One region of the Cytobacillus sp. FSL H8-0458 genome, then DNA from elsewhere that is predicted to be linked to it. Evidence: predicted binding sites of a transcription regulator. Region 1 holds the regulator's gene; the other holds the start of a gene.

The links. Region 1 encodes LexA, which represses DNA repair genes until DNA is damaged. Its sites were predicted from a motif close to CGAACATATGTTCG; they were not measured.
Region 2: NYE23_RS05380 (YolD-like family protein) is a predicted target of LexA. The motif match lies at 8,607-8,620, and genes of this name have one in related genera.

What each region holds. Positions count from the first base shown of each region.
Region 1 covers NZ_JBBOBR010000001.1:2,334,972-2,350,640, forward strand. Annotated here, with positions in the region: gene NYE23_RS11335 (ABC transporter transmembrane domain-containing protein) at 1-640, opposite strand, end outside; gene NYE23_RS11340 (DUF6376 family protein) at 741-1,181, opposite strand; gene NYE23_RS11345 (YneF family protein) at 1,316-1,531, opposite strand; gene sirA (sporulation inhibitor of replication protein SirA) at 1,619-2,056, opposite strand; gene tkt (transketolase) at 2,412-4,418, opposite strand; gene NYE23_RS11360 (DUF896 domain-containing protein) at 4,643-4,876, opposite strand; gene NYE23_RS11365 (YneB family resolvase-like protein) at 5,021-5,668, opposite strand; gene yneA (cell division suppressor protein YneA) at 5,678-6,010, opposite strand; gene lexA (transcriptional repressor LexA) at 6,168-6,791, shown strand; gene NYE23_RS11380 (DUF4257 domain-containing protein) at 7,075-7,359, shown strand; gene glnA (type I glutamate--ammonia ligase) at 7,473-8,807, opposite strand; gene NYE23_RS11390 (MerR family transcriptional regulator) at 8,910-9,317, opposite strand; gene NYE23_RS11395 (methionine gamma-lyase family protein) at 9,505-10,776, opposite strand; gene hflX (GTPase HflX) at 10,790-12,046, opposite strand; gene NYE23_RS11405 (trimeric intracellular cation channel family protein) at 12,268-12,885, shown strand; gene NYE23_RS11410 (TRAP transporter large permease) at 12,904-14,184, opposite strand; gene NYE23_RS11415 (TRAP transporter small permease) at 14,204-14,776, opposite strand; gene NYE23_RS11420 (TRAP transporter substrate-binding protein) at 14,795-15,669, opposite strand, start outside.
Region 2 covers NZ_JBBOBR010000001.1:1,048,711-1,064,379, reverse strand. Annotated here, with positions in the region: gene NYE23_RS05425 (phosphoglycerate dehydrogenase) at 1-668, opposite strand, end outside; ZMP/ZTP riboswitch at 736-814, opposite strand; gene NYE23_RS05420 (hypothetical protein) at 1,066-1,275, shown strand; gene NYE23_RS05415 (GerAB/ArcD/ProY family transporter) at 1,284-2,387, opposite strand; gene NYE23_RS05410 (Ger(x)C family spore germination protein) at 2,406-3,578, opposite strand; gene NYE23_RS05405 (spore germination protein) at 3,623-5,056, opposite strand; gene NYE23_RS05400 (polymer-forming cytoskeletal protein) at 5,175-5,888, opposite strand; gene NYE23_RS05395 (YhbD family protein) at 5,906-6,529, opposite strand; gene NYE23_RS05390 (GNAT family N-acetyltransferase) at 6,727-7,485, opposite strand; gene NYE23_RS05385 (MEDS domain-containing protein) at 7,506-8,057, opposite strand; gene NYE23_RS05380 (YolD-like family protein) at 8,243-8,581, opposite strand; gene NYE23_RS05375 (FUSC family protein) at 8,726-10,900, shown strand; gene NYE23_RS05370 (hypothetical protein) at 11,039-11,371, opposite strand; gene NYE23_RS05365 (heavy metal translocating P-type ATPase) at 11,555-13,681, opposite strand; gene NYE23_RS05360 (ArsR/SmtB family transcription factor) at 13,674-14,042, opposite strand; gene NYE23_RS05355 (DUF1450 domain-containing protein) at 14,162-14,431, opposite strand; gene NYE23_RS05350 (TrkH family potassium uptake protein) at 15,308-15,669, opposite strand, start outside.

The DNA.
Region 1 (15,669 bases):
CGAATGTTTTAATCACTTTAATTCCTGAAACACTTTCCTGAGTTTTGTCATTCAGTGAAGAAAAAGCCTCCTGTGCTTTGTGGAACCGCTTATGAAGGAGTGTTCCGTACCAGCTCGTGAGAAGTGCCATGAAGGGCATAGGAATCAAACAGATTAGCGTCAGCTTCCAGCTGATAGTTGCCGCCATGGCAATGATAACGAAGCCGCCTGTTGCCATCGAATCGACAAAAGTGAGGACCCCGGCTCCTGCTGTCTGCTGAATTGCCTGCAGATCATTTGTCGCATGGGCCATTAAATCCCCCACCCGCTTTTTCTGGTAGAAGGACTGTGACATATTCGTAAAATGCTGATAAAGTCTGTTGCGCAGGAGTTTGGACAGCTTTACTGCTGAACCGAAAATCATAATCCGCCAGTAATAGCGGAGCACATACATCATGAGGGCAACAACAGCAAGAAGTCCAATCCACATTAATAATGCTTTTGCAGTCAGCTCGCCATTTTTAATCGAATCAACAACCATTCCAACTACCTTTGGAGGTACCAGCTGCAGCAGCGCCACAAATAACAGCAGAATAATTCCGTTTACATAAGCCTTCTTCTCCTGTTTAAAAAACCACATTAAATCCAAAAAGACCTTCATACCCCATCCTCCGAAATCCATAATAGCTTAAATAGTTTATCAAATATTGAGAAAATAAGGAAGATTTTTCCCACAATAAAAAAGCACCCGGATGGATGCTTTATTGCCCTAATGCTTCTATGCGGTTTATCAGGCTTGTGGCCTCATTAATCGTAGTGAACAGCTCTGAATTTTCCAGCTGATCCAATGCAAGGCTGCCTCTCTCTAATACTTTATTGATCTCTGCCAGAAGTGCTTCATTCTGGATCACAAGTTCCTGATGAATATCCTCTGCCAAGGTTGGGATGTCCTGAATGGCGATAAATTCTTCAACTTCCTGCTTAAGTGTCAACAATCTGTCTTCAAGTTCCTGCTCCATTGCCGGATCTGCTGCCGCATCCTGAATCATTTGAGGCGCCTCTTCGGCAAAGTCGCTTAATGTATTGATATGCTCAGTCGCTACATTAACATAGTCAATGGAATTATTCACTTCACCCAGAACGGAACAGCCGCTTAAAAACATGGAAACGGTAAGGAACCCTATTAGAATTACTTTTTTCATTTGCTCGTTCCTTTCATGATTTGTCATAGTATATATACGGTCTGTTTCAAAGAAGGTTTCATTTTGAAAATAAAAAAACCACCTTTCTGTTATTGTAACAGAAAAGTGGTTTCCGATGGGATTCTTGTCCCTGATTACTTGCCAGTCTGCTTGTTCATGGCATTCATCATTTGGTTGATCTTCTTTTGAGATGGCTTCATGCCCATTTGCATCATCATCATTTTAAGCATTTGTTCATTAATTGGCGGATTTTTCTCAAGGTAGCTCATCATATATTTTCGAGCAATGAAAAATCCTAGTGCTACACCGGCAAGAAGCGCCAGTACACCAACTAGAATGTACATACCCATACTAACTTCCTCCTTCATGTTGTCTATCATACAGTGTACTAGACCAAAGGTTATTATACAATATTTGCTTCAGTTTTTCTCTTAATTTTAGACGAATTTTCTCTCTTTTATCGGTTTTAGCCACCCATAGCGCTTATGCTGGAGGTCAACAGCCAGAAAGGAAGACTCGCTTTTTCGCAGCACTTCGAAAAAAACTGTCTCTGCCTCATAGCTGCCGGCCGCTTCTAAAACCAGGCTCCGTTCAAAAACTTCAAGCTTTGCTCTGCTTCTCTTGCTCATCTCTATATAGTATGCACTTTTTTCTATGATAAAGTCCTTTTTTCGCTGCAGCTGCTGGTGGATATATTTATGCACTTTCAAACCCGGGATTGGCTTAGTCACAAAATCAATTTGCTTCGATAGAATAGACTTCATTTCACCTGACGAACGCTCATACTCTTCAAACAACTGAAAAAACATCCGCTCTCTGCCAAAATAATGGGACGCAAATTCATCTTCTATTAAATACAATTGATAAGCTCTCATCTGGCCCCTCCTTCCGGGACAATCCATTTCTTTCAATTATAAGTAAACGATTTTAAGGAATGTGTCTGAAGATGTTAAAAACTTTCACTAATTTTGTCGAAAGCGAAGAATTCAGTTGATTATGAGGATTCTTGGTGGAAGAACATCTGTTGTTTGATTCTTTTACAAATATTCACTATTGCATATTCCCCGATTTGATTAATCGTAATCTTGTTTTTTGATGACGGCTTGCTTTGTGGCGACCTTTTCTTTTCCTTCCGCTTCCTTTTGGGCTGCATAGTCCTTCTAAGCTCACCCCTATCTTTAATGGTATAAAAAAAGGGAGAGCTTCTCAGCTCTCCCTTCCCGGTTATCATTATCCCTGCAGCAATGCTTTCACGCGTGCTACAACGTTGTCTACTGTGAATCCGTATTCTTCCATAATTTTTTCACCTGGTGCAGATGCGCCGAAGGTATCGATGGCAAGAACATCGCCTTCGTCTCCCGCATAGCGGTGCCAGCCAAGTGAAGATCCCATTTCAATGGCAAGACGTTTCTTGACTGTCTTAGGAATCACGCTTTCTTTGTACTCTTTTGTTTGTGCTTCAAAGCGGTCCCAGGCAGGCATGCTTACTACAGATGCATGGATGCCTTCGCCCTCAAGCGCTTTTTGAGCTTCAACTGCGAGGCTGACTTCTGATCCTGCAGCAAGCAATAATACATCCGCATTGCTGTTGGAGGCTGGTGAAACAACATAAGCACCTTTTTGTACACCTTCGTATGCCTCTGAATCCGTTCCTTTTAAGGTAGGAAGGTTTTGACGGGTCAATACTAATGCAGTTGGCTTGTTTGTTGATTCAATTGCTGTTTTCCAGGCAGCTGCTGTTTCGTTTCCGTCAGCAGGGCGGACAACAGATAGGTTTGGCATTGCACGCAATGCAGCAAGCTGTTCTACAGGCTCATGCGTTGGGCCGTCTTCACCGACAGCGATACTGTCATGTGTGAATACATACGTTACAGGCAGGTTCATAAGAGCAGCCAGACGAATTGCCGGGCGAAGGTAATCAGAGAACACGAAGAATGTTCCGCCGAATACTTTTAATCCGCCGTGAAGCGCCATTCCATTCAAAGCAGCGCCCATTGCAAATTCACGTACACCGAACCAGATGTTGCGGCCATCAAATGATTCAGCCGTAAAGTCACCCGTTCCTTTTATCATTGTTTTGTTGGAGCCTGCAAGGTCAGCAGAACCGCCAAAGAATGAAGGCAGGTTCTGAGCGATAGCATTTAGCACTTCTCCGGAAGAAGCGCGGCTTGCAAGGCTCTTTCCTTCTTCATAAACTGGGATGTCTTTATCCCAGCCTTCAGTAAGCTCACCATTGATCGCCTGCTCCAGCTGTTTCCCTAACTCAGGATGAAATTCTTTGTATTGAGCAAAAAGGTCTTCCCATTCCTGCTGCTTTTTCGTACCATTTTCAACAACTTGCTGCTTAAAGTGATCATATACTTCCTGTGGAACATGGAAGTCTTCTTCAAATGTCCATTTATAAGCTTCTTTTGTTAATTTCAATTCATCAGCACCAAGAGGGGCGCCGTGAACATCAGATTTGCCTGATTTGTTTGGAGAACCGTAGCCAATGACTGTTTTCACTTCGATCATTGTCGGGCGGCTTTCATCCTGTTTCGCTTCTTCAATTGCTTTTGCGATATCGTGAAGATCATTGCCGTCTTCTACACGGATGTACTGCCAGCCGTATGACTTGAAGCGCTGTTCAACACTTTCAGAGAAAGACTTATCAAGGTCTCCATCAAGTGAGATATCATTTGAATCATAAAGAACAACCAATCTGCCCAGCTTCAAGTGCCCAGCAAGGGAAGCAGCTTCAGCCGATACGCCTTCCATAAGGTCTCCGTCTCCGCAGATGCTGTATGTATAATGATCAACAACATTGAAGTTGTCTTTATTGTATGTTGCAGCCAGGTGGCGTTCAGCCATCGCCATACCTACAGCCATAGCAATACCTTGTCCTAATGGGCCTGTTGTTGCGTCAACACCAGGTGTATGGCCGAATTCAGGGTGGCCGGGCGTCTTGCTTCCCCACTGTCTAAACTCTTTAATATCATTCATGGAAACATCATAGCCGGAAAGATGAAGAAGGCTGTATAAAAGCATAGAGCCATGTCCGGCAGAAAGGACAAAACGGTCACGATTGAACCATTCTGGATTTTTCGGATTGTGGTTCATGAAGCGTGTCCAAAGTGTATATGCCATTGGAGCAGCTCCCATTGGCATGCCCGGATGGCCGGAGTTCGCCTTTTCAATGGCGTCGATTGATAAAGTACGAATGGAACTGATGGATAGTTCATCTGTGTGATTAAACATTCAATACATCCTTTCGAGTAGTAATTCTTCACTCTTTTAATATTATCGGGTGTCCCTTTTTTTCACAACCAATAGGGTCAGGTAAAGGACAAAAAAAGCCGGTTTGTTACTATATTGACACAAAAAGACCCGGCATATGTAAAAAAAGCGGAGATAGAACAGTAATGCCATCTCCTCTATTAAAAGAAGGAATACAGCACAGTGTATCCCTTGCAATTATAGTATTAGTGAAGGCGGTTTTTATTTTGGAATTCTTTCAGCTTTTTCGGAGTTACATCGTTTCCTTTCGGGTCAACGATTGTAACGCCTTTCAGCGTGTTTAACATACCAGAGCGGAAAGTCTCCAAATACTCTTTGCGCAGCGACGTCTGTTCCTTCGCTTCTGCTTCTGTTAGTCCGGATTCCTTGGCCTTCTTTGCCAGTTCATTAATTCGGGCAAGTTTTTGTTTAGGCAGCATTTATTAAAACTCCTTTATATCAAAAGTTTACCTTTGAATAATTCCGATGGAAGTTTTTATTATACATCAGCTTCAGACATGGAACAATACTGAAACTCAAATGCCATCATACTAAAAATGAGCACTTTTGACAAGAAAAGTGCCCTACTCAGCAAGTGAATCAATATGTTCTTTATACCTTCTATGAACAGTTGCTTTGGAAATATTATAGCCAAACCCCCTAAGCGTAGCAGCAATTTCAGCAAACGTTAACTCGTTTTTCCTCAGCCGGACAATTTCCTCTATTGGCACCTCTATTCTTTCCCTGCCGCCATTTGCTCCCTGATTACTTAGGTTTTTCTCGGGCCTGTATCCTTTATCAACAGCGCGCTGCATGCCGCGTCTGATTTTGATGTTATGCAGCTTTCTCTGATACTCCTCTACCATTCCTACGATGCTCAGCACCATCGAATCTGATTCCGAAAGCTCCAGCTTTCCGTTATTCGAGATGCTGTATAACTGGACTTCTTCTTTAAAGATGCAATGGAGAATCGCAATCTTGGCATTCCCCCTCCCCAGCCTGGTTTCATCCTGGATGAGAACAACCTTAATATCCTTTTTTTTAATTAAGTCTAAAAGTTCCAATATACCGTCTCTCTCAAGGTCGTATCCGCTGGCCTGTTCGCGTATGACCTTGACTACTTCAAAGCTATGCTTTTCTGCCAGGTTCAAAAGCTCTTCTTCCTGTCTTGAAAGGGACGTTTCCTGAGTATCCTTTGTTGTACTAACTCTGCAGTAAATTATTGCTTTCATAACTTCTCCTTATTCGTTAAGGTCTGAACTGGCAAGCTCTTTATATGGCTGGTCATGCAGGGCTTTTACTGGAATAACAATTTCATCACCCGGAAAAATCCTTCCAGCTGCTATCCCATTATTTTGTTCTACCCAATTTATAAATTGATCTGTAGACAGAGAATGCTCAGAAGAAAAATTTTCAGCAATCTTCCATAAAGTATCACCTTCTGCAACAGTGACTTTCACAAACTTTTCCGTATCAGGTGTTTCTATGAGCACGAGCAATATAAAAGATGCTGCCAAGCTTAAAACGAAGAGAATAATAGCATAAGAATATGATTTCCACAATTTGTTCAGCAAAATATACCACCTCGAAAGAATATATGTTCGTATTTATCGATTTCATTATAGACCGAACATTTGTTTTGTGTCAACATAAATTCGAACTTATGTTTGTATCATATGGTAATTGATGCTATAATTGAGACAATAAAAAACACATACGAGGTGCGTATAGATGGTGAAATTATCAAAAAGACAGCAAGATATATTAGAGTTTATAAAAGAAGAAGTTAAATTGAGGGGATATCCCCCTTCAGTAAGGGAAATCGGTGAAGCAGTCGGCCTGGCTTCAAGCTCGACCGTTCACGGTCATCTGGCTAGGCTTGAGAGCAAAGGACTGATCCGGAGAGATCCTACTAAACCACGCGCCATTGAGATTCTAGATTTGGACGAGGCTTCTAACATCCCCAAGGTCAGCGCAGTCAATGTTCCGATCGTCGGTAAAGTAACTGCAGGGCAGCCGATAACGGCAATTGAGAATGTTGAAGAATATTTCCCTCTTCCGGAAAGAATGGCACCTGCTGACGAGCATGTATTCATGCTTGAAATCATGGGCGAAAGTATGATTGAAGCAGGAATCCTTGATGGAGACTATGTAATCGTCAAACAGCAGAGCACTGCCAATAATGGGGATATCGTGGTTGCCATGACAGAGGAAGATGAAGCAACTGTCAAGAGATTCTTTAAAGAAAAAGACTTTATCCGTCTGCAGCCGGAAAACTCGACAATGGAACCAATTATCCTCCGCAATGTTTCTATTCTTGGCAAGGTTATAGGCGTATACCGTCATATGCATTAATAGATGGATTAAAAGCAGGCATCTCTGCCTGCTTTTTGTTTTTTCCAATTTTAAGAAGGTTATCAGTTCCTATTACCTGGTACTATCAGTTAAATCCTACAAAAGTAACTGATACCTTTCTTTTAGCATAATGTTACAGTCATGTATGACTAATTTATTGTTCAGAAAATTCGGTATTTTTATGCATATTATTTTATAGCCACTTTCTATATAATGGTAATACACCGAGAATCAACCTAAGGTCGCTTGTCCAAAATCTCGACTTTAGGAGTGTGAAGTAAAGATGTTTTTGAACATTACCTTCGCTTTGTTGATTGGTGGGCTGGTTGGTGTCGTTGGACATATTCGGAAAGAAGGCAAAATGGTTAAACCCAGAAGGACAAAGAAATTCATCTATCTGGGGGTCTTTGAAGAGGTAATTATGGGGGCTTTAGCGGCTGTTTTTTTGGTCGTATCTTCAGATCCTGACTCTGCCTTAAAGGTAGTTCTTCTGGCGGTGATTGCAGGATTTGGAGGAGATGCATTGCTGACATGTCTCGATTTCTTAAAAATAAGACATAAAGAATAGAGAGATGCAGAGATAGAAATTAGTTAAAACCTCGTTCAATTGAAAACGGGGTTTTTGCATTTTTCATAATAAAAAACCCCTGGCTTTATCAGCCAGGGGTTTTTCATATTTTTTTAGTACATGCTCAGGTACTGCTCGCGCTCCCATGGATGCACTTGCGTACGGAACATATCCCACTCGATTTCTTTCGCTTCAATGAAATGTTCGAAAATGTGGTCGCCAAGAGCAGAAACAATTACCTCATCTCTCTTAAGCTCTTCAAGGGCTGCTGCCAATGTAGGAGGCAGATCCTTGATTCCCTCTTCCTCACGCTCTTCTTTTGTCATGACATAAATATTGCGGTCCACTGGAGCAGGAGGAGTCATTTTATTTTTGATTCCGTCCAGGCCTGCTTTTAATAATACGGCCATAGCAAGGTATGGGTTTGCAGCAGGGTCAACGCTCCGCACCTCAACACGTGTACTTACTCCGCGGGAAGCAGGGATACGGATGAGAGGTGAACGGTTTTGAGCAGACCACGCAACATAGCAAGGTGCTTCATAACCAGGAACCAGACGCTTGTATGAGTTAACGATAGGGTTTGTCACAGCTGTAAATGCAGTTGCATGGTTTACGATACCAGCAATAAAGTGGCGGGCGTCATCACTTAATTGAAGATCGCCGGTTTCATTGAAGAATGCATTTTTGCCCTCCTTGAATAGTGAAACATTGCAGTGCATTCCTGATCCGCTGACACCGAATAATGGCTTCGGCATGAAGGTCGCATGCAAGCCGTGCTTGCGGGCAATCGTTTTAACCACTAGCTTGAATGTCTGAATTTGGTCACAAGCTGTTAAAGCATCCGCATACTTGAAGTCGATTTCATGCTGGCCAGGTGCAACCTCATGGTGGGAAGCTTCAATTTCAAAGCCCATTTCTTCAAGCTCAAGTACGATATCACGGCGGCAGTTTTCGCCAAGATCAGTTGGAGCAAGATCGAAGTATCCGCCATTGTCGTTCAGCTCCAGAGTCGGCTCTCCTGCATGATCAAGCTTAAATAAGAAAAATTCCGGTTCAGGTCCTAAGTTAAAATCAGTGTATCCAAGATCTTCCATTTCTTTAAGGATGCGTTTAAGGTTGCTGCGCGGATCGCCAAGGAATGGAGTTCCATCCGGATTATAGATATCACAAATCAGACGTGCCACTTTGCCTTTTTCCGCAGTCCAAGGAAATACTACCCAAGTATCAAGGTCTGGATATAGATTCATGTCTGACTCTTCAATGCGCACGAAACCTTCGATTGAAGATCCATCAAACATCATTTTGTTATCAAGCGCTTTTTCAAGCTGACTGATTGGAATTTCCACATTCTTAATTGTCCCAAGGATATCCGTAAACTGTAAACGGACAAATTTCACATTTTCCTCTTCTGCAATACGTTTAATATCTTCTTTAGTAAACTTTGCCACTGGTAGTTCCTCCCTTAAATTTACATGAGTAATTTATTTTTTGCTCTGTTAATGCGCGCTCGGAAATCCAAGACATTATCAACGAGCTTAAAAACGGCTTTGTTAATGAAAAAAGCGGTGGATGTTGCCCTGCCGGGATGAAGAGCGATTAAAACGCCCTGCCTGCACAATTTCTTTGCGTAGAAGTTTCCGGATTTCTTCATCCGATAGATCGCGTCTCGCTTTTTCAGCTTGTTTATTCATGGTTTCAGTTAGCGCTTGCTGTTCTTTAACGAAAAATAGCTGCTTGATCCCGGCCATATTCACGCCTTGATCAATTAAATCTTTGATTTCCAGAAGGACATCGATGTCATTTAAGGAAAAAAGCCTTCTATTTCCGTCAGTTCTAGCTGGAGAAATCAATTGGTGTTCTTCATAGTAGCGAATCTGCCTGGCAGTAAGGTCAGTCAGCTGCATAACAGTACCAATTGGGAAAAGCGGCATGGAACGGCGAATTTCGCTTCCAGTCAACTATTTCTCCCCCTTTTCAATTACTTCTTGAATTTATTATATGTAATGTCAGATAATCTGTCAACAATATGTTAGTTTTTATAACATGATTTTTTCAAAAAATTTTTTCCTTTCATATTTTCATATAATTCTCAGTAAAGCAAAAGAGAGGGACAACTAACTATGTAGCTGTCCCTCTTATATTCACCTAATTTATTTGGACTAAACCCTTTTCCAGCAATTGGTTCAATGCGATGCATACAGCCATTTTCACATGCGAATAGGTAAGGCCGCCCTGGACATAAGCAACGTATGGAGGTCTTATCGGTCCGTCTGCAGTCAGCTCAATGCTTGCACCCTGGATAAAAGTACCAGCTGCCATAATGACATCATCTTCATACCCCGGCATATAAGCAGGGTAGGCTGTTACGTGGGAATTAACAGGTGATGCAAATTGAATCGCCTGGCAAAACCCCACCATTTTCTCTTTATCATCAAATTGAACAGATTGAATTAAATCAGTTCTATTACTGTCCCACTTTGGGTTGGAGTTCATTCCGAGCCGCTCAAGCAGTGCTGCTGTAAAAACAGCCCCTTTCAGCGCCTGGCCGACAACGTGTGGAGCAAGGAAAAAACCCTGATACATTTCCTGAAGGCTGTACAGGGAAGCACCCGCTTCTGCACCAATTCCCGGTGAAGTCATTCGGTAGGAGCAGGCTTCCACCCATTCCTTCTTCCCGACAATATAACCGCCTGTCTTGGCAATCCCGCCGCCAGGGTTCTTGATGAGCGACCCGGCCATCAAGTCTGCCCCAACATGGCAAGGCTCCCTGTCCTCTACAAACTCCCCATAACAATTATCAACAAAAACAATCACATCCGGTTTAATTTCTTTTACAAACTGAATCATTTCTTCTATTAGTTCAATTGTGAAAGATGGTCTTGTTGCGTATCCTTTAGAACGCTGAATGCCAATCATTTTCGTGTTCGGCCTGATGGCTTTTTCAATCGCAGGGTAATTGATGCTTCCATCTTCATTCAGCGGGATGCTATTGTATCCAATGCCGAACTCTTTCAGCGAGCCGTTGCCAGATCCCCGGATTCCAACGATTTCTTCCAGTGTGTCATAGGGCTTGCCTGTTATGTACAGCAATTCATCACCCGGCCGCAATATGCCAAAGAGTGCAATGGAAATGGCATGGGTGCCTGAAATAATCTGAGGACGCACCAATCCGGCTTCCCCGCCGAATACTTCTGCATATATTTCCTCCAATGTATCCCTGCCGATATCATCGTATCCGTAACCGGTTGATGGAATGAAATGAGAGTCGCTGACTTTGAAATTTTGAAAACTCTTTAATACACGGAATTGGTTCTCATCAATCCGCTCATCAATGTTCTTTAATACTTCTGAAATTTGCTGCTCCACTTCTTTTACAATCGGCTGCAGCTTTTCTCCTTGCGATAACTGTTGAAACATGATGTTCTCCTAACTATACTGTATATTTCGTTAAAGGTCCTGAGATCTGATGGTCTTCGAGGTAATAGCCCTTGCAGACATAGAGTTCTTTGTCTTCATTAAATGACAATTCCCTCAGGATGGTTTCATTCTTGAGCTGTGACAGCAGTTTCCCTTCTGTCGACGGCACCTCAACATGATAATGCTTCATCATCCCCAGGATCATCTGCTCGATTTTCCGTTTCAGCTCATTGCGGTCATCTTCTTCAAAGGCACTGATTTGAATCGTTTCTGTCCTGGCGGTCGGGACAAAATCAGGATGCCTTAGATCTCTTTTATTATATACCGTCAGCTGTGGTATTTTATCATTTTCCAAATCTTCTATTAGTTTATTGACTGTCTGCTCATGCTGGTAATAATCTGGATTCGACATATCGACTACATGAAGAAGGAGATCTGCTTCCTTTACTTCTTCCAGGGTGGAACGGAATGCCGCAATCAGCGTAGTCGGCAAATCCTGGATAAATCCGACTGTATCTGTTACAAGTGTAATGAATCCGCTTGGCAAAATCAGCTTGCGGGTCATTGGGTCAAGTGTGGCGAACAGCTGGTTCTCTTCATAAGAATCTGCTTCAGACAGCCTGTTAAAAATCGTGGACTTCCCTGCGTTTGTATAGCCGACAAGCGCAATTTGGAATGCTTTGTTTTTCTTCCTCCGTTCACGATATCTGTCCCGGTGCTGTACAATGACGGAAAGCTGGGCCTTAATATCATCAATACGGCGGCGAATATGCCGGCGGTCTGATTCAAGCTTGGTCTCACCCGGCCCCCTTGTGCCGATTCCCCCTCCAAGTCTTGAAAGCTGGACACCCTGGCCTGACAGGCGCGGCAGCAAATACTGCAATTGAGCCAATTCAACCTGCAGTTTCCCTTCTTTAGAGCGTGCTCTTTGAGCGAAGATATCTAATATCAGCTGTGTGCGGTCAATGATTCGCGCATCCAATTCTGCAGATAGGTTTCGAACCTGGCTTGGTGAAAGCTCATCGTTAAAAATGATAATATCTGATTCCATTTCTTCCTGAAGAGCAGCCAGTTCCTCCACTTTTCCTTTTCCTATATATGTAGACGGATGAACCCGGTCCCTTTTTTGTGTCACCGAAGCTAAAACTTTCCCGTTGGCAGTTTCCGTTAAGGATTCCAATTCTTCCATTGAATATTCAAACCGCTGATCATCTTCTTCAGTATGGCAGCCGACAAGAATGACTTTTTCATAATCTGGCTTTTGTTCCAACCAGCATCCCTCTTTCATAGTCTTATTTTAATTGATCATAACAAAAAACCTGGTCAAATACTAATCTCACCGCTAATCATAGGCTTTTGCACCAATACATAAAAAAAGGTTGTATTTCTATTTTTCCGTGTTAAAATCATATTGTTTGGAAAGAATTTACGTTTGTTCTTAAATTGGACAAAAATAGATATAGAGATTTGCATCATGAGGAGAAATGGCATATGACATGGGAAGTTTTAAGTATGATTGGCACTATTGCCTTCGCTGTCAGCGGTGCAATTGTTGCCATGGAAGAAGAATATGATATTTTAGGTGTATATATCCTCGGGATTGTTACTGCTTTTGGCGGCGGGGCCATCCGAAACCTGCTAATAGGCGTTCCAGTCTCTGCCCTCTGGGAACAGGGGTTATTTTTTCAGATTGCCCTTTTATCCATCACAGCAGTAATGCTGTTCCCGAACAACCTGCTCAAACACTGGCAAAAGTGGGGCAATTTCACTGACGCAATCGGATTATCCGCATTTGCCATCCAAGGAGCATTGTACGCAACTGAAATGAATCATCCTTTAAGCGCTGTAATTGTGGCAGCAGTATTGACAGGAAGCGGCGGTGGAATAGTCCGCGACCTTCTTGCAAGAAGAAAACCGCTTGTATTACGATCTGAAATTTATGCTGTCTGGGCTATCCTTTGCGGCTTCGCAGTCGGACTCGGAATCGCCTCAGCACCGTTTGAACTTTATGCTTTGTTTATCATCATTACCGCTTTGAGGGTTTTATCTTACACATATAATTGGAAGCTTCCCGTTAAGAGTCTGGGGACAAGCAAAAGCATCGGCTAGCCGATGCTTTTTTAATATTTATAGGGTTGTTAAAAACATTGATATCGCAGGGAAATAAGTAATAATAAATAAATCAAAAACCATTACTGCAATAAAAGGAATTACAGCCTTGATTAATTTATCGTAGGAAACATCGGCAATTCCCTTCACAATAAACAAATCCAATCCAACTGGAGGAGTAATTAAACCGATTGATAAGTTTACAACCATAATTAATCCGAAGAAGACCGGGTCAATTCCTGCTCCTAGAGCTATCGGTAGAAGCAATGGCGTAAGGATTGTAATCGCTGCAGATGCATTCAGGAAGCACCCTGCAATAAAGAAGATAATATTGAAGATAAATAGTATCAGATATTTATTTTCTGTTGCGTTCATTACAAGCTGTGCAAGCTGCTGTGGAATTTGTTCAGCCGTTAATAACCATCCGAATAAATTTGCCCCAGCTATAATAAAGACAACCATGGCAGACATTTTTCCTGCGTTAATAAACGCTTCCGGTATATCCTTCCAATCCATATCTTTATAAACAAACTTATTAATGATGAAAGCATATGCAGCTGCTACTGCACCAGCTTCAGTAGGAGTAAAGATCCCTCCCCTTATGCCGAAAATAATGATTAGCGGCAAGAGCAAAGCCAGTATCCCTTCATATAAAGTTTTCCGGAATGTTGTGAATTCGAATGTTCTTTTTTCCTCAGAATAATTGTTTTTCCTGGTTAACCAGTAATTTAACATCATTAAAGACAACCCTATTAATATCCCGGGAATGATGCCTGCTGTGAACAGGTCCCCTATGGAAACTCCCGCAGTTACACCATATACAATCATCGGAATGGACGGAGGTATTACTACAGCGATTGTACCCGCACTTGCAACAGTGGCAGCTGCAAATCCTTTATCATATCCCTTTGACTCCATCATAGGTATCATCATTTTACCTACAGCTGCTGTATCTGCAGCTCCTGAACCGGATATACCTGCAAAAAACATACTTGTTAAGGTTGAAACCTGGGCAAGACCTGCCCTTACCCAGCCCACAGCGGCAAAAGCAAATGCCGCTATTCTTTTGCCCATGCTCCCTGACATCATAAATTCCCCTGTAAGCATGAAGAATGGAATTGCCAGCAGCGGAAAAGAATCAACTGATGTTATCAAACGCTGTGGAACCACTTCAAGAGGAATGTAATATATGCTTGATATAAATCCGGAAATGGAAGCTATAATTAAAGAAATTGCAATTGGCACACCCAGAATCATTAATAAAAACAATACAGCCAATACAATTATTGCTACTGTCATCAATTTCCCTCCCTTTCAACTAACCCATATTTGTATTTTGGGGTTCTGCTTGAACAACTACTCTTTCATCTCTTTTTGCAGTGCGCAGTTCCAAAATATTGACCGATGAGTGAACAAAACAAACAATTGAACTGACCAGGACTGCTCCGTAAATAAAAGTCATATTCAGTCCAAGCGAAGGAGAAATCTGCTGAACAGAAAACTTCAATATTTTTGATCCATAAACAATGAGAAACAGAAATAATGCACTGTTAATACATTCGACCAGCAGCATTACTATACTTTTCCATTTTTCAGATAAATAATGATGGAGAATTTCTACTTGGGCATGCCCTTTGCTTTTATATACGATTCCGATTCCTAAAAAAACGATCCAAACAAACATGTACCTGATAAGTTCTTCAATCCAGGTTAAGTTAAAAATACTGAAGTCTACAAAAGGGAGTATACTTTTTGCAATCGCACTTTGGAGAATGTATCTTGAAAATACCTGATACACTGTGGAGATAAAGGCAATGACAAAAAACAAGATAACAATATTTCTGGATAACTTATCCGCTTTGTCACTCAATTTTGCGAAAAATTCACTCATTTCCAACACCTCCGTCCTTTATTTTAAGCTTTCTATCTTATCAAACAGATCTTTTCCTATCGTTTCTTCATATTCATCATAAACTGGCTTTACTGCTTCTCTAAACGAGTCTAAATCCGGATTCTCTTCAATTTCTATCTCCGTTTTTTTAAGGTCCTCCAGCAGTTTACTCTCATCCTCCGATGCTATTTTGCGTTCATAATCAACTGCTTCTTCAGAAGCTTCAGATACTGCCTTTTGCAGTTCTTCAGGCAATGTGTCATATGTTGTTTTACTCATAAGAAAAACTGCAGCATCATAGTTGTGGGCAGTTAATGTCAAATAGCTCTGCACCTCTTGAAATTTATTTAAGTAGATTTGCGCAAGCGGATTTTCCTGGCCGTCGACCACTTTCTGTTCCAGAGCAGTATATAGTTCACCGAAAGGGACAGGAACTGGTGTTGAACCAAGGGCTTTGATGAATGAGATGTATGGAGGTGACTCCTGAACCCTCAACTTTAAATTCGATGCATCGGCACTTGTCTTAATAGGTTTCTTATTATTTGTCATATGCCTCCAGCCATTCTCCATATACCCGAGGTTGATGAGGCCCCTGTTCTCTAAATCAGAAGCGATCTCTTTGCCTATCTCCCCATCCAGGACCCGAAAAGCATGCTCCCTGCTTTCAAATAAATATGGAAGATTAAGCAAATTAAATTTAGGGGCGAAATTTGTTACCGGTGCTACTGACCCTATATGAAAATGAATGGAGCCAATTTGCGCACCTTCAATTTGGTCTCTTCCATTTCCTAATTGGCTGCTTGGAAATATATCGATTCTTATCCGCCCATTAGATTTTTCTTCCACCAGCTCTTTAAACTTCAATGCTCCTTTGTGATAAGGATGAGTTTCCG
Region 2 (15,669 bases), 1.3 Mb from region 1:
TCTTCATTGAACATTTCCCTTGTATCATCGGTTAATGGAACATGCACAGTGATATAGTCAGATTCTGCAAACACCTGCTCGATGCTCATGGCACGCTGAACATTGCGGGACAGGTTCCAGGCCGTGTCGACAGAAATAAATGGATCAAAGCCAACGACATCCATATCAAGTTCAAGTGCATCATTGGCCACAAGTGCCCCGATTGCTCCCAAACCGATGACCCCCAGCGTTTTCCCCTTAATTTCTTTTCCGACAAATTGCTTCTTCCCTGCTTCTACAAGCTTAGGGATCTGGTCTCCTTCATCTTTCAGCGTTTTGGTCCAGGCGATGCCGGCAAAAAGATTCCTGGATGAAGCCATTAAGGAGGTAAGCACCATTTCTTTTACTGCATTCGCATTGGCGCCAGGTGTATTAAACACGACAATTCCCTGCTCAGTGCATTTCTCCACCGGGATATTATTCACACCTGCACCTGCACGGGCGATTGCTTTTAATTGATCTCCAAATTCCATAGAATGCATATTAAAGCTGCGAAGAACAATCGCATCCGGATTGCCGCTTTCATTATCAATTGTAAAATGATCCTTGTTAAATACTTCAAGACCGCTTGGCGCAATGGCATTCAGTGTTTTAATCGTCTTCACTTTGTCTAAAGTCATTGTACTCACTGGATTCTCCCCTTTTCAACTAACTTTGTCAGATTTTAAAACAGAAAGAGGCAAGGGTAGAATCCCTTACCTCTGCCCAGGCGAACGGCTTCGACACTATGTGCTCCCCCGCGGTGATCCGCGTCTCGCCAGTTACACATAGCCTTTTCGGTTTTTTAAATCTTATCAAAGTCTTCTGAAAACTTCAACCCTTTAAAGCGCTTACAAAAATAAAAAAATTATTTATTTTCCAATGAATAATAAAGTATATTTTTCTAAATTTGTCCATCATGCTGCAGAACAGGCTTTTATCCCTTATTCATTTCGTAATATCCCGCCGCACTCGGTTCCTATTAAGTTTATAAAAGAAAAAACATGTTAAACCTAATACATATCCTAATACCTGTGGGTGAATCATTTGCGTGCTATATTCATTCTCTTATCACTCTTAGCCGGCACCATCGGCCTCATTGTTTCTCTTGATTATATCCAGGATCATTCATTATTTGAATCCTGGGAAAGCATAAAAATTGTCCTGTCTTCCGCACATGGTGAAGATTACTTTCTTATCGTAATTTTTATCCTTGGTTTATTTGTTATGTTCTCTTTAAGTAAAAAGAACAAATAACTGCTATTTTACACTTTTCCCTGTTTCCATTTACGCCGGATTGCTGCCAATACGAGCAATGCGGAAGGAATGGCAAATTGGAAAGCAATATGCAGCAAATAAGGGACTACTTTTAATCCTTCATCCAGATGTGTTTGATAGCTTGGTGCAATCATAATGGAAGAAAGACAAATAATCCCGCCCATAAAATAGGATGTAAATACATTTGGTTTCATTTTAAAAAGGTTATTCATTCCGATTACCGCACAATAGAAGAACAGGCCCACTTTAATAAACCCCAGAAATACAATCAATAGGATGATAAGAGGATCCAGACGCTGAATAAATCCCCCAATCTGAATATAGCCAACAGCAGCCAGTGCCGGGAAGGCCGAACGCTCAAGGAGGTCTGCACCAAGAATACAAATTAAGAGCATAGTATTAAGGGTTAAATAAATGCCAACATAAGCAATTGCCATACTTCCTGTCTTCAAAATCTTTGTCTTTCGTTTCATTAAAGGAAGGATCATCGTAAATAAAATCAACTCTCCATAAGGAACCGTCATATTAACCGGAAAAATCTCCCTGATGACCGGCTTCCACCCATTAGCCAAAACAGGCCGTAAATTTTCCAGGTGAATCAAGTCACTGATCACATAGAATATCAGGATTAGCAATAAAGTGACTGTCATGACGGCAAAGCAGATAATCCCTGCTCTTGCAAATACCTCAAAACCTAAATGGACCGCATATACCAATGCAAAAACCATACAGATGCCCAGCGTAATAATGGAGGTTTTGGCATAAGGTGAACTGATCAGCAATTCTTCTACATCACGCAAAACCCTGGACGCGATATAAATGAAATAGATGATGTACATATAGCTTATAAGGCTTCCCAGGTATTTTCCTAAAATTTTTTTCACGTACTCTGTCAGCGGCAAATCCGGATGCTGTCTGTAAAGACGATAGTAAACAGCAAAGATTGCCAGCCCTGCAATGGGTGAAAGAATCGTAACGATCCATGCGTCCTGGCGGGCTCCGCTTCCAAGATCCAGAAACACAGCTGTCCCAAACATAAAAAGGACCATCAAACAGAATAATTGTATCCCATCAATCTTATCTTTTGGCATTTTACTTCACATCCAAAATTATTGTAGTTTATATGGATCTGTCAGCAGCCCTGCGTTCGAGATTTTCGCATTCACATTTACTTCAATATCCGCATTTCTAAATAGCTTATTCCATTCTTTTTTATGTTTTTTCCAGTAATTCGGATTATTTACTGATAGTTTTCTGCCGAAACCGAATACATCAGTTTCCATTTCCTGCGCCATTTTTATTGTTTCCCTTATTTGGCTTTCTGCCTCTTTCTCTAATTTTTTCTCAATCTTTCTAATTTCTTCATCATTATCAATTTTTATATAGCATTCCAGTTCAGCAATATAGCCCTTAATATCTGTGTCAACTGTCAGGGTCGGTTTTTGATTTAACTCTGTCTTAATGGTCGACTTTATTCCTTTTGTCGTGACGGTCATATTTTTTTTACTGTTACATGGCAGCGGAAAGGATGTATATTCAGCGGCTGAGTTGATTAAATGGGCTGTTCTTGCGATTTTGCCGTCAAACCAGCCGGCTAATTGATCTTTTTTAAACAGTGCCAAGCCAGTTACCTCTACCACCGGAGGCTTGATGTCCTGCAGGTTATCCGTCTGGTTCTGAGATTTAAGCGGTTTGTTCAAATGAATGCCTGAAAGCATAAGGTTCTGTCCTTCACCTGATAAAAGGGAGATGGCCCGGTAAATGGGAACGATTTCTGAGATGGCGTACATTTTTTCATTATTCTCGCTGGTGCTGATGATGCTTTTCGTTGGATTGGATTCGAGCGGCTCGATGACCCCCAGAACTTCCTCTGCAGTCGTGTCCCTTGCGATAAAAACAGGAAACGAAGAGCGTGATTCACCTCTTTCAAACACATCAAATATTAGCCCCAGCCCCTCTCTTGCAAGAGCTTCTCCTATTACAATCAAAGAAAGATGAGTAACACTGTTCTCTCTTGGAATGATTAAAGACGCCATCCGGTAGGCTTCAATAAACGTTTCTGCTTCGACTGTGTAATTGATAACTGGAAGGCTGTTTCCACCCCCATTTTGAGAAAAATAACCCGGATTGATTACTTGATACGTGACCCGATAGCCTGATTCCCTTTCCTGTGGGAGGTCTATGCCGATGGCGATTATTAAACCGACTTCATTTAAATCTCTGTAATTAGAACAGCCCGTTAGTAAACCAATTATCAACATGACCGAAATGCCTTTTCTCATAAGTTCATCCCTGCTCTTTTAATTGACTTCCGGATCAATGAGCCTCACTTTGATGAGGTCCCTATCCTGGCTAAACTGTCTTTCAAACCGCTGACCCTGACCGGTGAGAATGGAGTGAGATATGGGACTCCTACTGATTTAAGGCTGCAAAGGTGAAGAATAATGCATAATGAAAACAGGATAATTCCATAGAATCCAATAAAAGCAGCGGCAAAAATAAGAATGAAACGCATTCCGCGTGCTGTATTCACAATATTAGGGTTAGGCAGTGTGAAGCTTGAGATAGCTGTCGTCGCCACGATGATTACAATTGCCGCTGAAACAAAGCCTGCTTCGACTGCAGCCTGCCCGAGAATAAGTGCCCCTACAATGGAAACAGCCGGACCAATGGCCCTTGGCATTCGAATCCCGGCTTCCCGCAGGACTTCGAAGGCTAGCTCCATTACCAGTAATTCCACAATGGCCGGAAACGGAACCTGTTCTCTTTGTGCCATGAGCGTCACCATTAAAGTAGTAGGGATTAAGCCATGGTGATGCGTAATCAGGGCCAAATAAATGGCCGAGGCATACATGTTAACGAAGAACGAGCCAACCCGAATGAGTCTTAAAAAGGAACTCACCAGGTAATTGGCATAATAGTCCTCAGGAGAGTGAAAAAATTGAATAAAAACAGCCGGGAGAATCAATGCAAATGGTGTCCCCTGTATAATGATCGCTATTTTGCCTTCTAAAAGGTTAGCGGAGACCACGTCTGGCCTCTCTGAATTCTGGAAGAGAGGAAAGATCGTTTTTCTGTTGTCCTTTAAAGCTTCTTCCACATAATTTGTGTCCAATATACTGTCCATATCGATTTTACTGATTCTTTCCTTCACTTCCTTAACGATTTCTTCTTTTGCTATGCCTTCCATATATAAGATCCCTATATCGGTTTTGGTTACTTTCCCTGCTTTTGTCTGTTCAATTCTTAACTGGTTATTTTGTATTCTGGCACGAATCAGCGAAATATTCGTACCTAAATTCTCTGTAAATCCATCTTTTGGCCCCTTCACCACCGTTTGTGTGGTAGGTTCTGTAATAGTTCTTGATTGAATCTTTCTTGTTCCGGCAAGGATCGCCTCTGAATGCCCCTCTATCAAAATAACCGTGTCCCCGCTCAGCAGACCGTCCACTATTTCGGACCATTCATTAATGGTATTTACTTTAGATACTGAAATGATCTGAGTTATTTCCCCGGACCAATTTTGAATAGATTTTTGTTCATGACTGCAGGCGAGAATAGGCTGCAGAACATTGTCATGTAAGCTTTGTTCGTCAACGATCCCCTGGATATGTATGATGGCTGCTTTCCCATGGTTTGAAAGTATTATATTTCGGACTGATAGATCAGAGCTGTTGCCAAACTGCTCTGTTAAGTATTGAATATTAGAGTGAATACTCCTGCTTATCTTTTTATGGTGACTGAAATGTTTCCGGAACACAGTAAATCTCCTTTGGAAAACGAGTCTTGTTTGTTAGTGTGCCCGGCGCCATTTGGATTATGAATATCTTGTTTTTTAAATAAAAAAACCTAACCAATCAGGTTAGGCATTCATTATTCTATATTAACCGGGATTCTTTTACCTCTGAGTCTGGTGAACATTCGTATTCTTCGGAGTATTCCACTAGTCCAATCTCGCAATTTTTGCCGATTTTAACATTTTTGCCTCTGACGATAAGAGCTGAGGTGCCTTCAAGTTCGATGTCATCACCTTCAATTAATTCAGTCTCGAGCTTGAGGGGAAAGAGCGATTTGATCAATTTAAATAGGCTTTCTCTATGCTGTGCCACTTTTATCTTTCTTCCGCCAATCTCTTTCGCTTTACTTTCTCCAAATAGTTTAATATCAATCGTTTCTGCATTCAGTAAACCATCTATCTTAAAAGCCCCTTCCGCCCGGAAAACCTCCGCTTCACAGTCTCCTGCAATCTTTGCTTCCCCATTCACAACCATTTCATCGCTTTTCACAGAACCTCCAATGGAGGAACTCCCGGCCACCTCAAGCTTTCGGCTGAGGACAGCTTCTGAAATGGAGGCAGAACCATTGACATTCAAGAATTCAGCTTTAACGGTTCCGTGTATCCTGGCTGCACCGCTGATCTTTCCATTTTCGGTTTTTACGTTTCCATGGATCGTGCCCGTACCATTGCAATAGAAGCTCTCGCATTCTATATCACTATTCACCGTTCCTTTTCCATTGATTTCAACTTTTTTAAAAGCTCCTCCATTAACCGATCCAACCCCATTAATGATTAAGTTCCCCACTGTTTTCATTTCCACAGCATTTCCTCCTATGCCAATTTGGATTTTAATTCCTCAGCACATTGCTCTATCGATATAGCGGCAGCCAATTTTGTCCCTCTTTCGAGAAGGACCTGTTCCCCGTTCATTGAAGCCAGGCAGCTGGATATGCCGAGTTTTCGAATGAAGCAGATCACAGCTTTTGGCTGCTGCAGGATCTTTTGATGATCATTTAATAGCTGAAGGAGCATTTTCCCTTCCTCGATATGAATATCCCCCGATTCCAGGAGGCTGGAAAGAATATAAAGCTTCAAAATCTCATGATAATTGAACTCGCTACTCTCCCCCTGTGTTTCCAGAAAGATTTTCATAACCGGCTCAGAAACTATTCCTTTAGCAATCAGACTATCCTTTGACAGCTTCAGATTCGAAGCATTCAGCGAAAATAAATCAGCCAGCTCATCCAGCGAAAGGCTATCCTTCATCTTCTGTATTTTTTCAACCCGCTCGAGAATTTTCTCTTTTGGAAAAAAAGTCTCCTGTCCTGTAAAAGTTGATTTCCGGACAAACCAATCCTCAGGTATCAGGTTCTTCCTTTTCCACCGGTAAAGCTGTCCATAAGAAATACCAGTTAAATCCAATACCTCTTTTTTTGAAATTAATTCATCGCTCAATTCCAGGACTCCTTTCTGATGATACGATTGTAACATAACACTGTTACGCTCGGTATGTTGTTTTATTCTTTTTTTTATGAGTTTTTTCGACATATCTTACGTTTTGCACCAGGAAATCAATGCTGTATACTCTTCTTCCAATGAAACAATGTTCTATTCACACAAAAAACCTGGCTCACATAGAACCAGGTTTCCCTTCATTCGTATACTTTTAGTAAGTTAAACTGCTTTCCAATATACCGGTAATTTTGCCTGCGGTACATCTCTTTTGGAGTGTCTTCTCCATCCGCCACAAGAATGATCGTTTTATCCTTAAACTGATCCATCACCGATTTCTGCAGGCGGCTGCCGATGCCCTTTTTCTGAAAGTCCTCATGGACCATCAATCCATCAATTTCAGCTGTTCGTTCCTTGATAATGACATCAACAGATCCTGCAGCTTGCCCTTTATAAAATGCAATAAGCTGCTGAATGCATTCATCTCTGTAATTTCTTAAGTGCTGAGCTTTCTTTTTCTCTGCGAAATCTTCCCCATATACCGAATCCTGCTCATACTGGAATTCCAGATAATCATTCCAAGTTTTATCCGATACATTTTCCACTACGATTTCTTCCCTTTCCTGAACTTCAGGAAAATCTGCCGGAAGAATCGCAAATAACTCCAAGAAACCAACCGTATAATCTTCATCTTTCTGAAAGAAATCCGCAAGCTCTTCAGAGAGCTCCTCGCCATCCGGAAAATAAAACCTTACATGATTTTGGCCATACTTCTGATGAAAATTTCTTAAATATTGATGTGCCTCCTCAAATTCCTCAACGGAAGGCATTTTTTTAAAGTTAATAAAATTGCTGTCATACTGAAGGAGCATGTCAGGATTATGGTTGTGAATAAATAGGTCATTTTCCAGAACAGTGTGTCCCGGTTTATAGATATCATGAAATGTGATCTTTTCCATCGGTTTCTCCTAAAATCATTTTATAGATATTTATACTCTCTATCTGTTATGAGCACATCATGGCAGCGCATTAAATTCTCCTTTAATTCCGGAGGGGTACTTCTGTTGTCATAAGCACAGAGGGAAATCATGCCATGCTCAGAAACGGCTTTGCAGAGACTCTTTTCATATTGTTCCACTAAAGGAATATAGTCCTTTACATTTCCCCACTCAACCAGACCCCATGTGAATATCTTTGGACTGCTATCTAAGTAAGGCTGAATGTGTTTAAGAAAAAAATTGAACACTGTATCAGGGTTAAAATTACCGTTGGAGTAATAAAAATCAAAATTATTCATAAAATGAACTCTGCTTAATTCCTCTTCTCCGAAGAAATTAGTTAATTCTTTATCAATAAGAAAATAATTCCGGTCATTCTCCACAAGCAAAACATGTCCGCCGCCTCTTATACCAGCCGTTATGTATGAGACCGCATTTTGAATATAGCAATCCATTTGATCATAGTGGTAAAGAATATGGCCACCGTTTGACTTTTGCAGATCATCAATTAAATCTATTAATAATTCATTCATTGATAAGTCCCCTTAGAACGAAAAAATGTTTGATGTAGTATACCTCTACTCACTCCCAGCTGCTTTTCCTTTATTATATCTAAAAATTGAAAAAAATGGGTGTATTTTCTCCAGATTTGCGGTCCACGGCCCAAATAAAAACTCGAGGTAAGTTCCTCGAGTCTGCTGCAATTATAAAATATTATTCATTCTTCTACTTCCGCCCCGGCTATTTCATCAAAGTTAATTTTCTCAAGATCCCCGCTCTCCAGTTGCAGATAAATTTTTCTGCTGATGCCATCCAGTCGGTTTACCCTTCCTTTGTATTCGAGGAAAAATCCTTCCCGCCAGACTTTTACTTTCAAAAGATAAGCAAATTCCATTGCATAGTGAATTTTGTTTTCATATTCCTCCAATTCATATTCATCAATGAGCGGCTTGTTTTGCGCCATTTGATCCCTTTCCAACTTTTTTAGCATCGCCCGGTGTTCCGGCATGAAGTGAGCAGGCTGCCATTTTATATTCCCTCTGTCTTTCAGCGGCATAATAAATCCCTCCATACTCTATTATAGAACATTTGTTCGATTTTAAAACCTAAAAAACAGAAAAAGCTTAAGTTGGTTCATTTGGATAATAAAAGTACGAATGGTAAAATACACTTTAACTCTCTAAAAAAGATTGGTGAAACAATGAAGCAGCTGCAAATCAAACACCGGTGGCTTGGACGCTTGCTGGCATCCGATCCCGGACTTATCCGATTTCAAAAAGCCGGACGGGCCACATTAAGTTTAATGGCGTCGGTGTTTACTACTTTATTTCTTATGCAATTGGCTGGGGCCGATGCCGCTCTCGCCCTTACTCCGGCAATCGTTTCCGGAATGGCCGGCATGCTTGGCATCATGATTGTGATGGATGATTCTAAAAAAGGTAAAATGCTCACAACTGGCTTGCTGGGGTTTTCAGCAATGGCAGGGGTATCGATCGGTTCACTGCTGGCAGAAAGCACTATCTTTACCGATATTTCAATGGCTGTATTAATATTCTTAAGCTTTTATTTGACCCGCTTTGGGGTCCGCTATTTTTCACTATGCATGATCGCGTTCATGACACTTTATTTCTCATCTATTCTGCAATTATCAGGCAGCCAGCTTCCCTCCTTTTACTTCGGCATCTGGATTGGGATCGCGTATGCTTTCCTGTTCAATTTCATCCTTTTTCAGGACACCGCAAAAAACCTGAAAAGAAGCATCCGCTCCTTTCATTTCCAAAGTAATTTTACTTTTAATCTCTTAATTGAGGGGATGCAGGAAGAGCGTATGACTGCTCACCAGCGGGAAGAATTGCGGAGAAACGTGCTGAAGCTCCGGGATTATGCTGTAATCGTTTCAGATTATATCAATGAGGATGATGTACAGAAATTATGGCCCGGGCTGACCCCATCCCAGCTGAGGTTATATATCTTTGATACAGGCATGCTGATTGAAACCCTGACTGACTCCATCAGGAGCTTAAAAAAAGCGAATGCCCTTGACATAGAAGAGCTGAGAAACCTCCTGGTCTGGGTCACCCGCTCTCTTCGTGACGCTGAAGTTCTTGCCCATCAATATGAAGAACAAAATCTTCGTGAAGCAGAGCTTGCTGTACAGGCACTTCGCCTGCTTATTATAGATTTGTTCAACAGGGAAGACAAACCGGCAGGATGGCTTTACTTGATCAGGCGGATCGAGTCCCTTGCAAACCATGTCATTGAGGGCGGCATTACTATACAGCAGGCACTTCATAAAGTAAAAGACAATGAAATAGAAGTATCTGAAGAGACGCCTGATGAAGATGAATCACCTGAAGAAGATAAGAGCCTCAAACCTTCCACCAAAAAAGCGTTTCAGGCATTGACTGCTGCCATCATATCCATCATTGCTGGACAGATTCTTTCGCCTGACCAGCCTTATTGGGTTCTTTTGACAGCCTTTATCGTTCTGCTCGGAACCGAATCAATCGGGCGCATTTATACGAAAGGTTTTCAGCGGTCAGTTGGAACGATTATCGGGGCAGTGATTGGATTTACGCTTGCCAGAGTGGTCAGCGGCCATTCTGTGCTGGAAATCACGCTCATTTTTGCAGCAGTTTTCTTCTCTTTTTATTTATTTGAAGTCTCTTATACATTAATGAGCATGTTTATTACGATGCTGGTCGCTTTTATGTATGACCTTTTACTTGGCGGAATATCATTCTCCCTTATCAGTGCCAGGGTTATCGATACGATTGCCGGTGCCGGCATTGCATTCGGCGTATCTCTATTTATTTTTCCTAAGAAAACGAAGGATAAAGTGGCCGATACGATAAATGATTATCTTCAAGAACTGAAACCGTATGTCACGGCATATGTGCGAAGCTTCCGGGAAGATGTGAATGTTAAAGAGCTTTCAGGCAAAGGCTTCCTATTGGATCAGAAGCTTAAAATCATAAACGTAGAAGCGCAATCGCTGATAAAGAAACCCGGATCTCCGCGCCATGCTGATGTTAACAGATGGATCACCCTTTTTTCAGCCATCAATTACTATGCAAGACATCTGGTAGCTTCCTCCTACCGGAAAGGATTCGACTATCCTGATGAGCTGGTCGATGTTTTCATAAGAATTGAGGAGAAACTTGAATTAAATATCGAAACATTAATGGACCTGATTAAAGAAAGCGGAGACGGCACGCTTGTCTATAGTCTGGACCGGGAAAGAGAACAAATTGAACGAATGGCACCACCAAGGCAGCAATCCCAGCGTGATTTGATTCATCACCTTTATTTCGTCTGGAGAATAAACAAAGCGATTGTGGAATTGGCAGAAGAGCTTGGTGCAGGGAAGGAGTAATAGTCCGTTCCTTGATCAACAAATCTATATTATTTATATACAGTGGAGGGAATGGCTCTCTTCACATTATTTTATTGTGAAAGGAGAACAGGCCAAGTTATGGAATCCTGTTCTCCTCTTGCAGATCTTAATATATTATTAACAGCAAGGAGCATATGGATAAGCAGGGTATCCGTATCCATATCCATAATATGGGGATGGATAACCATAACCGTATCCATATCCATATGGCGGATATAATGCGCTTCCTAAGAGCAGCCCGCCTAAAAAAGGGAACCCAAAGCCGAATCCAAATGGTCTTCCAAATCCAAATGGCCTTCCAAATCCAAACGGTCTTCCAAATCCTCCAAATCCAAACGGCCTTCCAAACCCTCCAAATCCAAATGGTCTTCCAAATCCTCCAAATCCAAATGGTCTTCTCAGGTCCTCACCTTGATCAAATGAGATAAATTCATTCACTTCATTCTGCATTTTATTTCCTCCCCTCGACATTTTCTGTATTAATGTATTCATAAACAAAAATTAAGCTTAGGCTGCAACCCATACCTAGACCCAAAATTGGTGTGCAAGAATGAAATGTTAATTAAAATTCTTATTTCTATTGGGTTTTTCACCACAAAAAAAGGCGATGCTCCAATTAGCATCACCATTATTTTAACCTTTAATTTTTAGGAGCCTTAAACTATTTAATGTGACCAGCAATGTTGCTCCCATATCCGCGAATATGGCAATCCATAAGGTCAGCCAGCCCGGAACAACCAGCAATAAGGCAAGCGCTTTGATTCCTAGTGAAAAAGTAATGTTCTGTTTGATGATCCTTAACGCTTTTTGGCTGAGTTTAATCGTATAAGGCAATTTGCTCAAATCATCTGACATTAGCGCAATATCTGCTGTTTCGAGTGCAGTATCGGTTCCGGCACCGCCCATGGCAATCCCAACAGACGCAGCAGCAAGTGCAGGCGCATCATTGACGCCATCACCGACCATTGCCACACTTTGATGCCCGGTGCTCAGTTCTTTAATAACAGCCAGTTTATCCTGCGGCAGCAGATCCGCTTTAATCTCGGAAACGCCGGCTTGCTTTCCGATCTCCAAAGCCGTTCTTTGATTGTCGCCTGTCAGCATAACCGTTCTGATTCCCATATCATTTAGTTTGCTGATGACCGAATTCGAATTTTCCCGTATTTCATCTGCAACAGCTATTAACAGCAGAATTTCGCTTGCTGTCCCCAGAATCATAACGGTTTTACCCTGGGTCTGAAGATCTGCTGTTTGCTTTTGGATAGTGCTTTCCATGCCGCTGTGAAGCTCTTCAAACAGATTGGGGCTTCCGGCATAATAGAGAACACCATTCACTGCGGCTTTTACTCCCTTTCCGGTAATAGAGGTGAATTCCTCTGTGTCCAGCCCTGTAAAATCAGCACCTATTTCTTCTGCTTTTTTCATGATTGCAGAAGCAAGGGGATGCTGTGACCCTTTCTCAATGGCAGCCGTGATTTGGAGAAGCTGTCTTTCATCACCATTAATAGTGATGATGTCTGTAACGGCAGGAACACCTTTTGTTAATGTGCCTGTTTTATCAAATGCAATCGATTTAAGCGCCCCTGTTTCCTCCAGGTGGATGCCGCCTTTAATCAGGACACCGTTTCTTGCCGCGTTTCCGATGGCCGTAACGACGGCTACGGGTGTAGACACGACTAGCGCACACGGACAGCCGACAACCAGTGCGGCTAGCCCCTGGTAAATCCATTCGTTCCATTCCCCGCCAAACACCGGAGGAACCACCGCTATTAAAAATGCTAAAACAATGATGGCAGGCGTATAATACCTGGCAAACTTATCGACAAACTGCTGGGAAGGCGCTTTTTCCGCCTGTGCTTCTTCCACTAAATGGATTATTTTGGCGATGGTGGTATCTTCAGCATGCTTCGTGACTTTTATTTCAAGCAATCCCTCTTCATTTAGTGTACCTGCAAAAACCTCATCACCTGCAGTCTTAACGGCAGGCACGCTTTCTCCGGTAATCGCTGCCTGGTTCAGGGAAGAGGTTCCTTTCACGACCACTCCATCCATGGCCAATTTTTCTCCCGGCTTCACAATCATGATGTCACCAATTTGAATATCATCTACATGAATCCGCATTTCTTCATTGTCCCGTTTGACCAATGCTTCTTTAGGGGCAATGTCAATCAGTGATTCAATGGACTGGCGCGCCTTTTCCATTGAGAAACGCTCAAGGGCTTCACTGATGGCGAAAAGGATGACAACCATCGCTCCTTCTCCCCACTCGCCAATAATCGCTGCTCCAATAATGGCGATCGTCATCAGGGTGCTCATGTCAAAATTCAATCTGGCCAGATTTTTGAAGCCTTTCAGGAATAAAGTATAACCGCCTATGATGATTGCTGCTGCATACCCTGTGATCGGGTATAGATGATCCTCTCCATACTGTTCGCTTAAAAACCAGCTCACAATAAGAATAAGCGCTGACAAATACACTTTATAGTTAGATTTCTGCTTCCAGAACGGCTCGCGCTCCACCGCTTTTTCATTCTCTGCACGCAGCTTCAGATTTTCGAAGGCTCCGGCTTTTTCTACCGCCTTCATTGAAGCTGTTCCTGTAACGGTTATTTTGGAAGCTCCAAAATTCACATTCGCATCTAAAACGCCATCCAGGCGTTTCACGTTCTCTTCGAACGTCTTGGCACAGCCTGCTCAAGAAAAGCCCTGAACACGGTAGGTTACCGTCTCTTTCTCCGCAATTCCAGCTTGTTCAGACATTGGCTTTCACCTCATTTCTGTGTTCAAGTACAATCATCATTAATTGCCTGATATGATCATCATCCAATGAATAAAAAGCCAATTTCCCTTCTTTCCGAAACTTAACAATTCCCTGCTTATGCAATGTCCGCAAATGGTGGGATGCCGTTGCAACTGATGCGCCAATGATATTGGCAATATCACAGACGCACAGCTCTTCATCCCGGGTTAGTGCATAAGAAATTTTCGCCCTGTTCTCATCAGCAAGAGCCTTAAATAATTGGGCAGCACCCGAAAGATCTTCCATCACCAGTTCCCCCTGAATGCGGTTCACTTTTTCTTCATCAAAGCAATAAATATCGCATGTATCTTTAGAGCCCATTTTTTTCTCTCCTCATTATTCAAACATTCATTTGAATAGATTATACCTCGTCTGTGACCTTATTCAAACAATTATTTGAATATTGTATGAAAAAAGGAACCGGATTGCTCCGATTCCTTTTATTTCTTTACTTCTTCTTTCAGTTTTATTAATAATTCATCCGAATTTTCCGCTGCTATCAGTTTTCCGTCCACTACAGCATAGGGAGATAGCATGCATTCTTTGCATTTGCTCTGGCATTCGTATTCTTTATAAATAATATTCTTCTGGCTCAGGAATCGATTAAATTCAGTTAAACTATCTTCTTTTAAAAATTCATCCAGATTCCGCTGGCAAAATTCAATTGAAGATGTTTTTTGCTTTGAGAATAGTTTGTTGATGAGTTTCACCTGATCAAACTTCCTTTTGATTTTACTTTTAAGGCTCTTTTCGTAAAAGTTGTTGTTTTTCACTTATTAATATTGTCCGTTGATTTCCCCTCCACGCTGCTTAGCGAACCGCGGGGGCACGGTGAGCCTCCTGGCTGCGTCTGCGGGGTCTCAACTGTCCCGCTGCTCCTGCTCGTTCTGCCGGATCCTGCCCGTTCTTCTCCAGAACCCGTATCCACCCACGAGATGGCTGCAGGCGGCTCCTTGAAAGACTGATGAGTTCTGAGGGGAGCACAGAATCCAAATGGAGGACAAACGCCTTTCATTCCTGGAAAGCACTTTGACGTCCCTGTCACTGGCATGCAGGATATTCCCCTTCCTGCCTATTTCGGGGACTTCATAATTATATCGAATCTGCTGCCCCTCTGTCGTCCCTATTGCTTCTTTTTCAACAATTTTAAATAAAGTCTCATAAGCAAACCGGCTATCGAATCTCTTCTTGAATCAAAGCATTCGCAATCGCAATCGGACTCACTTCATTTTTTAGCGCACCCGTAATCCAATCCTTCAGTTCGTCTAATATCTGCACAATCTTCGACATCATCTTCCCCCTGTGTGGCTCACTGAAAATACCCGCCGGCCGAAAAATAGAAATATATGTATTTTATTATACTATTATTATAGAAGGAACTGAATCAATTTAGATGGCAATTTAGATGGCAATTTAGATGGTTGAAATTTGGTATTAGCTTAGCATGGCGACCATTTTCTTGCCGCTGCTCTCTTTTTCGGCTTCATTACCGCCCCATAGCGACCGTTTTCCTGCAGCCTCGCATTATTAACCTCTATAACCTCCGCAACAAAAAAACAGGAAAGAGTATCACACTCTATCCCGCACTAGCCAATCATAATTTTCTCTTCTGCATATTTGTATTTAGCCTTTCCTTTTCTTCGGGCAAGTGCAAAAGCGATTGTGATCGGCCCTACTCTGCCTGCAAACATCATAAAGGCAATTATCACTTTTCCTGTTTCACTTAATTCAGGTGTCAGCCCCATCGACATGCCTACCGTGCCAAAAGCGGAAATTACTTCAAATAAAAGGACGTTTAAAGGAGCATTTTCAGTTATGGATAAAATAAATAAGATAAAGAAAATAAATCCTATTGAATAGACGGTTATTGTAAAGGCTCTGACAATAAGATCCTTCGGAATACGCCTCCCCATCAGGCTCACTTCATCTTCTTCCTTTATCAGCGCCC